DNA from 3 places in the Actinoplanes sp. NPDC004185 genome. Region 1 is predicted to be linked to each of the others. Evidence: riboswitches for the same ligand, from Rfam matches in the RefSeq annotation. Region 1 holds a riboswitch; each other region holds the start of a gene.
The links. A riboswitch is a leader RNA that binds a small molecule or an ion and turns the genes downstream of it on or off. The one in region 1 is predicted to bind cyclic di-AMP.
Positions count from the first base shown of each region.

Region 2: linked by a shared signal. The riboswitch ahead of ACWEOZ_RS05215 (transglycosylase family protein) and the one ahead of ACWEOZ_RS03380 (coiled-coil domain-containing protein) in region 1 are both predicted to bind cyclic di-AMP.
Region 3: linked by a shared signal. The riboswitch ahead of ACWEOZ_RS16635 (C40 family peptidase) and the one ahead of ACWEOZ_RS03380 (coiled-coil domain-containing protein) in region 1 are both predicted to bind cyclic di-AMP.

Region 1 covers NZ_JBSGFR010000002.1:264,872-268,648, forward strand. The annotation lists gene ACWEOZ_RS03370 (glycoside hydrolase family 65 protein) at 1-100, shown strand, start outside; gene ACWEOZ_RS03375 (coiled-coil domain-containing protein) at 164-1,180, opposite strand; cyclic di-AMP (ydaO/yuaA leader) riboswitch at 1,186-1,321, opposite strand; cyclic di-AMP (ydaO/yuaA leader) riboswitch at 1,599-1,748, shown strand; gene ACWEOZ_RS03380 (coiled-coil domain-containing protein) at 1,746-2,828, shown strand; gene ACWEOZ_RS03385 (ABC transporter ATP-binding protein) at 2,847-3,623, opposite strand; gene ACWEOZ_RS03390 (ABC transporter permease) at 3,628-3,777, opposite strand, start outside.
Region 2 covers NZ_JBSGFR010000003.1:259,658-263,434, forward strand. The annotation lists gene ACWEOZ_RS05200 (ABC transporter permease subunit) at 1-265, opposite strand, end outside; gene ACWEOZ_RS05205 (ABC transporter ATP-binding protein) at 300-1,199, opposite strand; gene ACWEOZ_RS05210 (GntR family transcriptional regulator) at 1,196-1,591, opposite strand; gene ACWEOZ_RS05215 (transglycosylase family protein) at 1,699-2,343, opposite strand; cyclic di-AMP (ydaO/yuaA leader) riboswitch at 2,343-2,495, opposite strand; gene ACWEOZ_RS05220 (GNAT family N-acetyltransferase) at 2,664-3,521, opposite strand.
Region 3 covers NZ_JBSGFR010000014.1:76,499-80,275, forward strand. The annotation lists gene ACWEOZ_RS16625 (aminoglycoside phosphotransferase family protein) at 1-340, opposite strand, end outside; gene ACWEOZ_RS16630 (hypothetical protein) at 380-658, opposite strand; gene ACWEOZ_RS16635 (C40 family peptidase) at 815-1,807, opposite strand; cyclic di-AMP (ydaO/yuaA leader) riboswitch at 1,822-1,959, opposite strand; gene ACWEOZ_RS16640 (M56 family metallopeptidase) at 2,096-3,019, opposite strand; gene ACWEOZ_RS16645 (BlaI/MecI/CopY family transcriptional regulator) at 3,024-3,383, opposite strand; gene ACWEOZ_RS16650 (cytochrome ubiquinol oxidase subunit I) at 3,459-3,777, shown strand, end outside.

The DNA.
Region 1 (3,777 bases):
GAAGCCGGTCGTGCTGCCGATCCCGCCGGCGCCGCCGACGGGACCCGCGCCCAGCCAGCCGGCCGGTCGGGCCCCGGTGCGCCGGGCCACCGGCGTCTGATCCTGCCACGAAGAAGCCCCCGTCCTCCGCGAGGAGGACGGGGGCTTCTCTGCGCTCACCGCGCTAAAGCATCGAGACGTGTACGTGGTCCGTGTGGTCACTGGGGCCGTGGTACGTCTTCCAGCCCGTGGCCGGGAACCAGATCTGTTTGTTCCAGATGACGTAGAGGATGCCGAGCCGGTCGGCGTTGCGCACCAGGAAGGCCATCAGGTTGTTGCCGTACTCCCGGGTGTCCTGGTTGTGCCAGGGTGAGAAGCCGCTCTTCTGCAGGGACCAGTCGCAGGCACGGCCCTTGGGATGCTCGAACGGACCGCCGTTGCGGTGACAACCGACGAACCGGTTGAACTTCGCCTTCTTCACTTCCTTGTACATGTGGAAGGTCCGCGCGGTGATGCAGCCGCCCGTGGTCGGGTCGTCGACGTTGCAGGACTCCGGGCCGAACTCGCCGTCGGAGTTGCGCGGTGCGGGCGCGGCGATCTTGGACTTGACGTCCACGAAGCCACCGGTGACCGACGTGCCGCCGACCTGGGCCAGCGCCTTCTCGGCCGACTCCTTCTGCTTCTCCATCAGCGCGAGGTTCTGCTTCTGCGCCTTGACCTCCTGGTCCAGGCGCGTCTTGTTGGCGGTCACCTCGTCGATGGCCTGGTCCAGCTCGCGCAGTTTGCCGTCGTTGAGGGCGTTGATCTCCTCCAGGGAGACCGCTTTCTTGAGGAAGCCGTCCGGGCTGCTGGTGTTGAGCAGGAAGCCCATGGTCGAGATGCCGCCGGTGCGGTACTGCTGAGCGGCGACCGCGCCCACCTCGGGCAGCAGCAGGTCGCGCTTCGCCTCGGCGTTCTTGACCTTCAGGGCCAGACCGAGCTGGGTCTTGGTCGACTTGGCAACGGCCGACTTCGCCGCCAGATAACGCCGGCCGGTGGAGTCCAGCACGTCGTTCAGCATCGGGTTGTCGTCGCCGTCGTCGGCGGTGGAGTTGGTGCCGTCCGGACCGGCGTTCGCCGGGGATGCGGGCACGAGCATCATCGTGACCGCGGCGAGCGGTGCCAGGGCGAGGATCAGCCACCGGCGGGGTCTTGCCGTCATTCAGAATCCTTCCGCGTGACCACCGGCCGGGTTAGCTGACGGGTTCGGGACGGAAGCGATCCCTACCACTGACTCGTGGATTCACCCCGGTAGTTCTGTGGTTCCCCGGCTCATCTTGCGACGATTAGATGGTGGGCTGCCGGCGCCTTGGGGGCAGCGCCTTCTGGCAGTGACCGGCGGCCAGCTTACCTGACAACGCCCGAACTGGCAGTGCTGCCGCGAACGGCAAAAGGGTTACCGGGCAACGACTTTCCGTCACCGATCAATGAAATGACGCAGGTCATAGCCCGTAACGACGCATTAATGTGAGTCGTTGCATTCTTTCCGCCGTCCCTCACCTTGTGTGCACGATCGATTGCGCTCGGTGTGACGACTGTCGATTCCTAGCATTGCTGGGTAGTGTTCGTCACGGTCTCAGCGCAGACCGCCGCCTAATCGCCGCACGGCGAGCCGGGGAACCACTCGAGTAATGGGGTGAATCCGATCCGCGCACCCCCGCGCGATCGGTAGGGATCGCTTCCGTCCCGAACCCGTCAGCTAACTCGGTCGGCGGCCGACGGAAGGAATGTCCGTGAGGTTCAACCCTGTCCGCCGGCGATTAGCGACCGTCCTCGCGGTCCTCGTCGCCACCTCGGGGCTGGCGCTCGCCGCCCCGACCTCCGCCTCCGCCGCACCCCGACCCTTCGCCGCGCCGGGCGACTCGGGCGACGACGGCGAGGGCGGTTCGAAGTCCCTCATCAAGCAGCTCGAGGCGGCGTCCAAGGGCTTCGTCGAGGCCAAGGAGGCGCTGGACCGCTCCAAGAAGCGCCAGCAGGAGCTGTCCGCCAAGCTCAAGGAGCTCGACACCCAGCTCGGCCCCAAGCAGGCGGCGCTGGACGAGATCGTCCAGCGGGCGTACCGCACCGGGCGGCTCGGGCCGATGACGGCGATGATCACCGCCGACTCCACCGGCAGCATGCTGGACCGCGCCCAGACCCTGGAGACCATCGCCGTCAAGCAGGACCGCGCGGTGCGTGACCTGAAGGACAGCCGGGACCAGCAGGCGCAGGCCAAGACGGCGATCGACACCGCCGTCCGCGATCAGCAGCGCCAGCTCACCGTCATGGCCAAGCGCAAGAACCAGGCCGAGTCCGCGCTGAAGGCCGCCAATGCCGCCAACGGGACGAGCGACTCCTCGTCGTCCGGTGGCGGTTCCTCCAGCGGTGGTGGCAGCAGCTCACTGGCCGCGGCCGCACCGCGCAACTCCGACGGCTCACTGCCGGACGAGTCGTGCAGCGTCAACGACCCGACCACGACCGGCTGCATCACGCCGCGCACCCTGCACGCGATGCAGGAGGCGAAGAAGGACGGTTTCAACCACTTCATCGCCTGCTTCCGCCACCAGAACAGCGGTGAACACCCGAAGGGCCGGGCCTGCGACTGGGCGGCCGACAAGGGCGGCTTCGGCGGCGACGCGACCGGGGCCAGCAAGGACTACGGCAACCGGCTGGCGAACTACTTCATCCACAACGCAAGCCGGCTCGGGATCCTCTACGTCATCTGGTACCGGCGGATCTGGCTGCCCAGCAGCGGCTGGAAGTCGTACTCCGGTGCCGGCGGCGACCCGTCGAGCGATCACACCAACCACGTGCACATGTCGATGCGCTGACTCCAGGGGGTGCGGGGCCTACCGCTTGACGTAGGCCTCGTACTCCTTCAGCACGTCGTCGGTCGGGCCGTCGGCGCGGATCAGGCCCGACTCCAGCCAGATGGCCCGCTCGCAGGTGTCGCGGATCGACTGCTCGCTGTGGCTCACCAGGAAGACGGTGCCGGCCTGCGCGCGCAGATCGCGGACCCGCTGCTCGCTGCGCCGGCGGAACTTCGCGTCACCGGTGGCCAGCGCCTCGTCGATGAGCAGCACGTCGTGCTGCTTGGCGGCCGCGATGGCGAACCGCAACCGGGCCCCCATGCCGGACGAGTACGTCCGCATCGGCAGCGAGCTGAAGTCACCGCGCTCGTTGATGCCGGAGAAGTCGATGATGTCCTGGGTCTTGCTCTTGACCTCGGCCGGGGACATGCCCATGGCCAGGCAGCCCAGGACCACGTTGCGCTCACCCGGCAGGTCGTTCATCAGGGCGGCGCTGACGCCGAGCAGGGACGGCTGGCCGGCCGCGTAGATCGCCCCGCGCTCGACCGGGAGCAGCCCGGCGATCGCCCGCAGCAGCGTGGACTTGCCCGATCCGTTGGTGCCGATCAGGCCGACGGCCTCACCCTTGTACGCGACGAAGCTCACACCCTTGATGGCGTGCACCTCGCGCATGGTCGCCGGCTTGGTGCGGGTGACGAGCCGCTTGAAGCTGGCGAGCGGGCTGCCGCTGCCCGGGCTCGCCGACTGCTGGATCCGGTAGACCACGTGGGCGTTGTCGACGATGACCGTCGGATCGCGCCGGTCGCTGCCGGTCATGTTGTCAGCCACGGCCGTAGCCCTTCTCTCCGCGCCAGAAGTAGACGTAACCCCCGGTGCCCACCACGAGCGTCCAGCCGATCGCCTCGAGCCACATCAACATGGGACTCGCCGCGAGCGGCACGTCCTCCATCAGCGCGTGCCGCATGAGGTC
Region 2 (3,777 bases), on a different contig from region 1:
CACCGAGGAACGCACCGATGACGACGGGGACCAGGTAGAAGGCCGCCAGGAGGTTCTCGACGTAGCCGTACCCCTCGTCGAGCCGGCGGAAGGAGGCCGCGCAGGCGTCGCTGACACCGCCCGCTCCCGCACACCGGGCGGGACCGCCGGGGAACAGGTCGTGAGCGTGCGTCCCGAGCACGAGCAGGGCGATGCCGAACATGCCGACGAGCAGACCCAGGACGCAGACCTCGGTCCGGTGCTGGCGCCAGATCAACCACGTCATGCTGGGCCCACCTTTCGCCGCTCGGTGCGGGCGGTCATGCGGCCACCCCCGGCGTGACCGCGGCGCCCGGCCCGGACGGCCGGCGCAGATACGCCAGCACCAGGTCCTCGAGCGCGACCGGCTGGGCCTGCCACCCGGGCGCGGCCGGGATCCCGCCGTCGCGTACCAGCAGGGTCGTGTGCCGGTCGCTGTGGACGGCCTCCACGACGGCGCCGGACCGGTCGAGGTCATGGTCCGTGCGCGGGCCGATGAGCAGCCGGTGCTCGGCGAGGAGGGTGTCGATGTCACCGGTGAGCGTGACCCTGCCCTGGTTGAGCACGATCAGGTGGTCGCAGACGCGTTCCAGCTCGTGCACGACGTGAGAAGAGAACAGGACGGTGACGCCGCCTTCGGCCACCGCGCCCATGAGGACCTGGAGGAACTCGTGCCGGGCCAGCGGGTCGAGGCTGGCCACCGGCTCGTCGAGGACCAGCAGGTCCGGCCGCTTCGCCAGGGCCAGGGCCAGCGCCACCTGGGCCTGCTGGCCGCCGGACAGCGTGCCGGCCCGGCGGTCGAGCGGGATGCCCAGCTTCACCAGCCGGCGCTCGGCCAGCCCCTGGTCGAACCGCAGGTTGCAGGCCCGGCCGAAATGGAGCATCTCGGCGACGGTGAAGCGCTTGTACAGCGGGTGGTCCTGGGCCAGGAAGCCGACCCGGGACAGAGTCTGAAGGGTGCTGGCGGTGACGTCGTGGCCGAGGACCTCCACCGTGCCGGTGCTCGGGGCCAGCAACCCGACGGCCAGGCGCAGCAGCGTGGTCTTGCCCGCGCCGTTCGGCCCGACCAGGGCGATGACGCCGCCCGCCGGCAGGGCCAGGGTGCAGTCGCGCAGCGCCCAGCCCTTCCGGTATCGCTTGCCCACAGCGTCGGTGCGCAGCGCGAACTCGGTTGCGGTCACGCCACTTCCTCGTTCCTCGTCTGCTGATGGACGGAAGCGAAGAGCGCGTTGACCGCCTGCTCGTCGAGGCCGGCCGCGTAGGCGCGGCGGAGCCAGGTCGCCAGGCCGCGGTGCAGCGACGTGTACGTCGACGGCGGCATCGCGGCCGACTGCTGCTCGTCGACGAACGTGCCCTGGCCGGGCCGGCCGGTGACCAGCTTCTCCTGCTCCATCTGCCGGTACGCCTTGGCGACGGTGTTCGGATTGATCGCCAGGTCCTCGACCACCTCGCGGATGAGCGGGAGGCGGTCACCGGGCTGCAGGAAGCCCAGCAGCACCGCCTGGCGGACCTGCTGGACGAGCTGCAGGTACGGCGGCACGCCGGAGCGGGTGTCGAGCCGGAAGACGAACACGGAGTCCCCTTACTGCTTTACTAGGAACATAGTAAAGCAGTAAGGGGACGGTCAAGAGACCGTGAGGCCCGGCTGCCCCACGGGGGTAAGGCAGCCGGGCCGGCTCATCACAGCGACAGACGCTGACCGGGGAAGATCAGGTTGGGGTTGCCGCCGAGCTGTGCGCGGTTGAGCTGGTACAGCGAGCGCCAGCCGCCCTTGACGTGCTGGGCCGCCGCGATCTTGGCGAGCGTGTCGCCGGACTTCACGGTGTAGTGCCGGCCGGTGGCCTTGACCGAGGAGTGCCTGGTCACCGCCGACTTCTTGTGGGTGGCCGACTTCTTGTGGGTGGTGGTGCGCGACGCCGTGGCCTTCTTGCCGGCCGACGACGAACCGCCGGTGTTCTTGGCCTTGTAGGACTTCGTCGAGCCGGCCTTCTTGCCGCACACCGGCCACGCGCCGATGCCCTGGCCGTCGAGCACCTTCTCGGCGATGCGGATCTGCTCCGCGCGGCTCGCCTTGTTGGCGGTGCTCGCGTACTTGCCGCCGCCGTACGCCTTCCACGTGCTGCGGCTGAACTGCAGGCCGCCGTAGTAGCCGTTGCCGGTGTTGATGCTCCAGTTGCCACCGGACTCGCACTGCGCGACCGCGTCCCAGTTGACGCCGGACTGCGCCGCGGCCGGGGAGGCCGGGCCCAGCAGGGCGACGGTGCCCGCGGCGCCGGCCACGACCAGACCGAGGGCGCGCAGGGACTGCTTGTGGATCTGTGCCATTGAATGAACCTCCACGCCTGCGAGGTCAGCTGTCGGGTTCGGGCTGAGGTTGCCCGGCCGCTGTGGTGCCGCGGCTTCACCCCGAGGCGCGCTGGGCGCGCCGGAGAACCTGTGGGTCCCCCGCTCCATGCCTGAGTTGGTGTCCCAGCCCGGTCGGCGGCAGGACTCGGCGTTACCGACCGCGGGGCCCGCGTCAGCGGACCGGCCGACCGTAACCACGTTCCCCGGCGCGGGGCCAACCTCCGGGGCCTAACGTGACGTTGTTCTCAGCTTTTGCCCTCTTTTGATCTTGGCCAGAATCGGGGCAAAGCCGGTCGATGTCACCGGCCGTACTCCTCGGGGCCGCGGGTGAGGACGTACCAGCCGTCACGGTCGAAGCCGGCGAAGCGCAACCGGTCGGCGAGCAGGGTGCTCAGCGTCTCCCGTACGGCGACCCGCCAGTCCTTGGCCGCGCCCGGAGCCCGGCGGCGCAGGGTCTCGATGTCCTCCGGGACGGCCACCACCACGGTCTGCCCCCGGAACGAGCCCGGCACCGGCCCGCCGGTGCCCGAGCGGCGCAGCGCCACGGTGGCGGTCGCCGGCCGGACGCAGCGCACCGGCTTGCCCGCGCTGGCGGAGACGACGGCCGGGGCGGCGAGATCCCACCGCACCATCAACCGGTCGCTGTCGTCGTCGCTGTTGATCCGGTCGTGCATCGGGCCGTAGAAGTTCGCCAGATACTCGGTCGGGATCGCGCCCAGCTTGGCCAGGTTGAAGTAGGCGTTGCGGGCCACCAGCGGGTCGAAGGTCCAGCTGATCGTGCTGATGCCGCGTTGCAGCGCCCAGACCCGCTGGTGCTGCTTGAGCGCGAAGCCGACGCTGCGCCCGGCCGCGGTGGCGGACACCCCGGCGATGTGACTGTGCAGCTCCCGCTCGCCCGGGGCGGCGAAGAAGGCCACCGCGGCCCCGACCAGGGTGCCGCCGTCGAAGGCACCGGCCACGTAGTTGCCCGACTTCGCCAGCGCGCGCAGCAGCTCGGTGCTCAGCAGCGGGCCGCTCGCGTCGTCCTGCCAGATGCCGGCCAGCATCCGGTCCAGCGTGGTCAGCTCGGCCAGGCTGCTCACCGGGCGGACCAGCACCCGGGCGGCCCGCGCGGCCACCGTGGCCGCCTCCATCGCCGCCACGATCACCCTGCTCACGACGGCGGCTCCGGAGCGGACACGTTGGCGGCCGGGCCGGCGGCCAGGGTCGCGAGATCCATGTGTGCTCACCTTCGGCGGTGACGGGTGTGCTCAGCGTAGGCCTCGGCCGGGCCCGCCGGGGGGCGTCCGAACCCGGAGGTCTACCCGTCTTGACCAGCCTTTCCCCCGAAGGTCCAGAAAGGGTGGACATCAAGTGATCTCTTGCCGGCGGCCTCGCGTATCTTGACGTACCGGTCGGCACCCCCGTGGCCAC
Region 3 (3,777 bases), on a different contig from region 1:
GCAGCGTCCCGCCGGGCTCGGCCCGCTCCAGCAGCAGCGCGCCCCGGTTGTCATCGCGGGCCAGCACCTCGACCGCGGCCCGGCCGCCGAAGAAGCCGAGCGTGTCGGCCTCCAGCGCGACGTGGCCGGCGGCGGCCAGGCCGAGCTTGAGCACGGCCGGCGACCCGTCGGCCCGCCGCGCCGGCGCGACATAGTTGAAACTCAACGGGTACGGCGCCCCGACTGCGAGCCCCCACTCCCGGGCGACGTCCTCGACGAGAACGGGCAGCCGCGCGAGCCAGCGCCGGCCGTCGTCGCCCCAGTTGCCGGTGACGTTGCGAACGAAAGCGCCGGGAAACATGCCCCCAGTCTCGCAGGATGATGATCGACCACATCGGCCTCAGTGCGGCAGGAGCGGCACCCGAGCCAACACGAGATTCGTGGTCTCCGGCCCGAAGGCGTGAGTGATGCGCCCGAGCAGCAAAGATCGGCGGCGCTCTCCGTCCGCGTCGACATATGTCAACGCCAGCAGCGTCAGCATCTGATCATCGATGTCACCACGGGATCGGTCGAGGGTGACCAGGGCCTGCTTGGCGGGCCGAACACCCCACCACCACGTCGTTGCCACGCCGATGATGACGCCACCGAGACCGACCAGTATCACCGCAGCAGGAGACATCTTCCGACCGTAGCCAACTCTGGCCGCGGAAAGGAGAGCTCGATGTCGGTCAATGCAGCGCCGCCGAGGCTCCGGAGTCCCACCGGTCTGTCGGAACGGCACGTTCGACAGACCGGTGGAAAACCGAAAACCGGCCGAGAACTCCGAGTGCGGGCCTCAGCCGGTCGGGCGGCGGATGCCGGTGATGGCTCCGCTGCGATCGATCGACGCCATGCGGACGTGGTCGCCCGTGTGTGGCGCGTGCACCATCGTGTTGCCGCCGACATAGATGCCGACGTGGTGCACCGGGCTGCCGTAGAAGATCAGGTCGCCCGGTTGCAGCTGGCTGCGGCTCACCGCGCGGCCCGCATGGATCTGGTCACCGGTGAAGTGCTCGAGATGCACCCCGGCCACCGCCCAGGCCACCTTGGTCAGGCCGGAGCAGTCGTAGCCGCCCGGCCCCTCCGCACCGAAGATGTAGGGCTTGCCGATGAGGTCGCACGCCTTCTGCGCCGCCCGGCCGCCCTTGTCGTCGGTGTAGTCGACCGGGCACGGGCCGGTCTTGAACGCGCCGTCGGAGACGCCGGCCGCGCCGTACGCCCTGATCCGCAGCTTCTGCAGCTCGTCGACCTTCTTCTGGATGTCCTTCTTCTGCTGTGCCAGCGCCTTGTCGCGCGCCGCCACGGCTTTGGTCAGGGTGTCCAGGTCGCGCTTGTCGCCCGCGAGCTGGTCGCGCAGCTTCGCGGCGCCCGAGACCGACTCACGCTGGTGCCGGCTGATCTGGTCGAGGAACGTGAGCTTCTCGGTCAGACCGGTCGGCGAGCCACTGACGACCATGGCCTTCATGGCGCTGGGCGAGCCCTGCATGTAGGCCTGTCCCGCCATGTTGCCCACCTGCGACATGGCCAGGTCGACCTCCAGCTCCAGCGGTGCGAGCCGTTTGTCGATCTTCCGGAGCTGGGCCTGGTTCTTGAGCAGCTGGTTGTGCACGTTGTTGTACTGCTCGATGACCGGTTCCAGCTTGTTCCACTGCTCGTCGATCTGCTTTTCGATGCTCGACGGGGACGGTGTCGCATTCGCCACCCCGGGAGTGAGAAGAATCCCGACCGCGGCGACGGCGCAGGCGATGCTGCGCAGAATTGCGGCGCTGCGCGCCTCAATCCGTTTCACGTAGGTGCAGTGTCCTTTCTTCCCTCGGCCGCCGACCGGGTTAGCTGACGGGTGCGGGCGGGAAGCGCGCCCGGCCACCGTGCTGCTGGTGGCTTAACCCCAGAACTCCTGGGTCCCCGGTTCGTCTCGCGACGATTAGGCGGTGGCCCGTCAGTTCGCCCGGGTTGGGACGAGGGGGGACTGCCGAGCCGGGCATTACCGTACTCCCGATCAACGACGAATTGAACCCGGCGGTATCAGGACACACTGCGCCGACCATTGCTTGACGCAGCGTAAGAAAAGTAGCCGTCAAAGCGGCCAGGCGGAGAGCGCCCGGTCCAGCCACGGCAATACCAGAATCACTGTGGGTAACACCAGCAGACCGACCGCGCCGGTGGCCGCGGCCAGGCTCAGGCCCACGGTGACCGGGCGCGGATCACTGACATTCAGCCGGTCGAGCCGGCGCCGGCGCTCCGCCGCCGCGCTGCCGAGCTCCGCCGGGGCGTCCGGGCTGACCGCGTCGCTGAGCAGCGCCAACGCCGTGCGCAGCGGCGTCGCGCCGCAGCGCCGCCGGGCCGCGTCGTCGGCGACCATCTCGAGCAGCAGGTGTACGGCGTCGAGCGGCGCCCGGCTGCGCAGTGGCCGCGGCACCGCCCGGTAGAACGCGGTGAACGACTCCATGACCACGTCGTGCCGGTGCCGCAGGTGGGTCTGCTCGTGCGCGATCACCGCGGCGACCTGCTCGGCGTCGAGCACCCGCAGCGCACCGTCGCTGAGCACCACGCGCGGCGAACGGCCCGGCAGGCAGTATGCGAACGGCAGCGGCCCGTCCAGCACCCGCAGCCCGGCGGGCACCTCGGCCGGCAGCTCACCGTGGCGCTCGGCGCTGTCCAGCAGGTCGACCAGCAGCCGGTGCCGGGACCGGCGGGCCCGGGACCGGATGCTCACCCGGACGAGCGACACCAGCAGCCGCACGATGATCACCGTGGCGACGGCCAGCGCGAAGATCAGCGCGGCCGCACCCACCGGACGGTCGGAGCCCAGCTCACTGACCAGCTCCTGCGATCCGGCCAGGACCACGCCGAGCGCGCACAGGACCCCCGTGAGGGTGATGCTCTGCCAGAGCGCGACGGCTGCCGCGGGCGCCCGGTCGGGCCAGCGCGCGCCGGCCAGGATGCCCGGCACCACGAGCGACAGGGTCAGCCCGAGCGCACCGAGCAGCAACGCGGTCACAGCGTCAGGCCCGGTCCTTGCGTGCCGCCTCGATGGCCGCGGTCAGGGCCGACGGGTCGATCCGGCCGACGAAGTGGGCCAGGGCCGCGTCCCGCACGCCGTCGGGCGCCGCGCTGAGGGCGTCGAGCATCAGGGCGGCGGTCATCTCCTCGCGCGACTGCGCGGGGGCATAGCGGTACGCCCGGTCGGCGCGCTGCTGGGTGACGACACCCTTCTTGGCCAGCCGGTCCAGCACGGTCATCACGGTCGTGTACGCCAGCTCGCGGTCGCCGCTCAGCCGTTCGTGCACCTGGCGCACGGTCAGCGGCTCGCCGGCGTTCCACAACTGCGTCATGACCTCACGTTCGAGGTCTCCCAAAGCCATGTGACCCACTCTACTGCACAGTGTCGTACTACGAGGCGTAGTATCTACTACGGAACGTCGTAGAGGGGGCCATCCGTGGACGTGCTCGAGCTGACCCGGCTGCAGTTCGCGGTCGTGACGATCTACCACTATTTCTTCGTGCCGCTGTCGATCAGCCTGGCCGGCACCGCCGCGGGCCTGCAGCTCGCGTGGCTGCGCACCGGCCAGGACCGCTACCGGCAGCTCACCAAGCTCGTCGGCAAGCTGCTCATCGTCACCTTCGCGGTCGGCGTGGTCACCGGGCTGGTGCAGGAGTTCCAGTTCGGCCTGGGCTGGAGCAACTTCGCCCGCTTCTACGGCGACGTGTTCGGCCCGACGCTGGCGATCGAGGGCATGCTCGCCTTCTTCCTGGAGG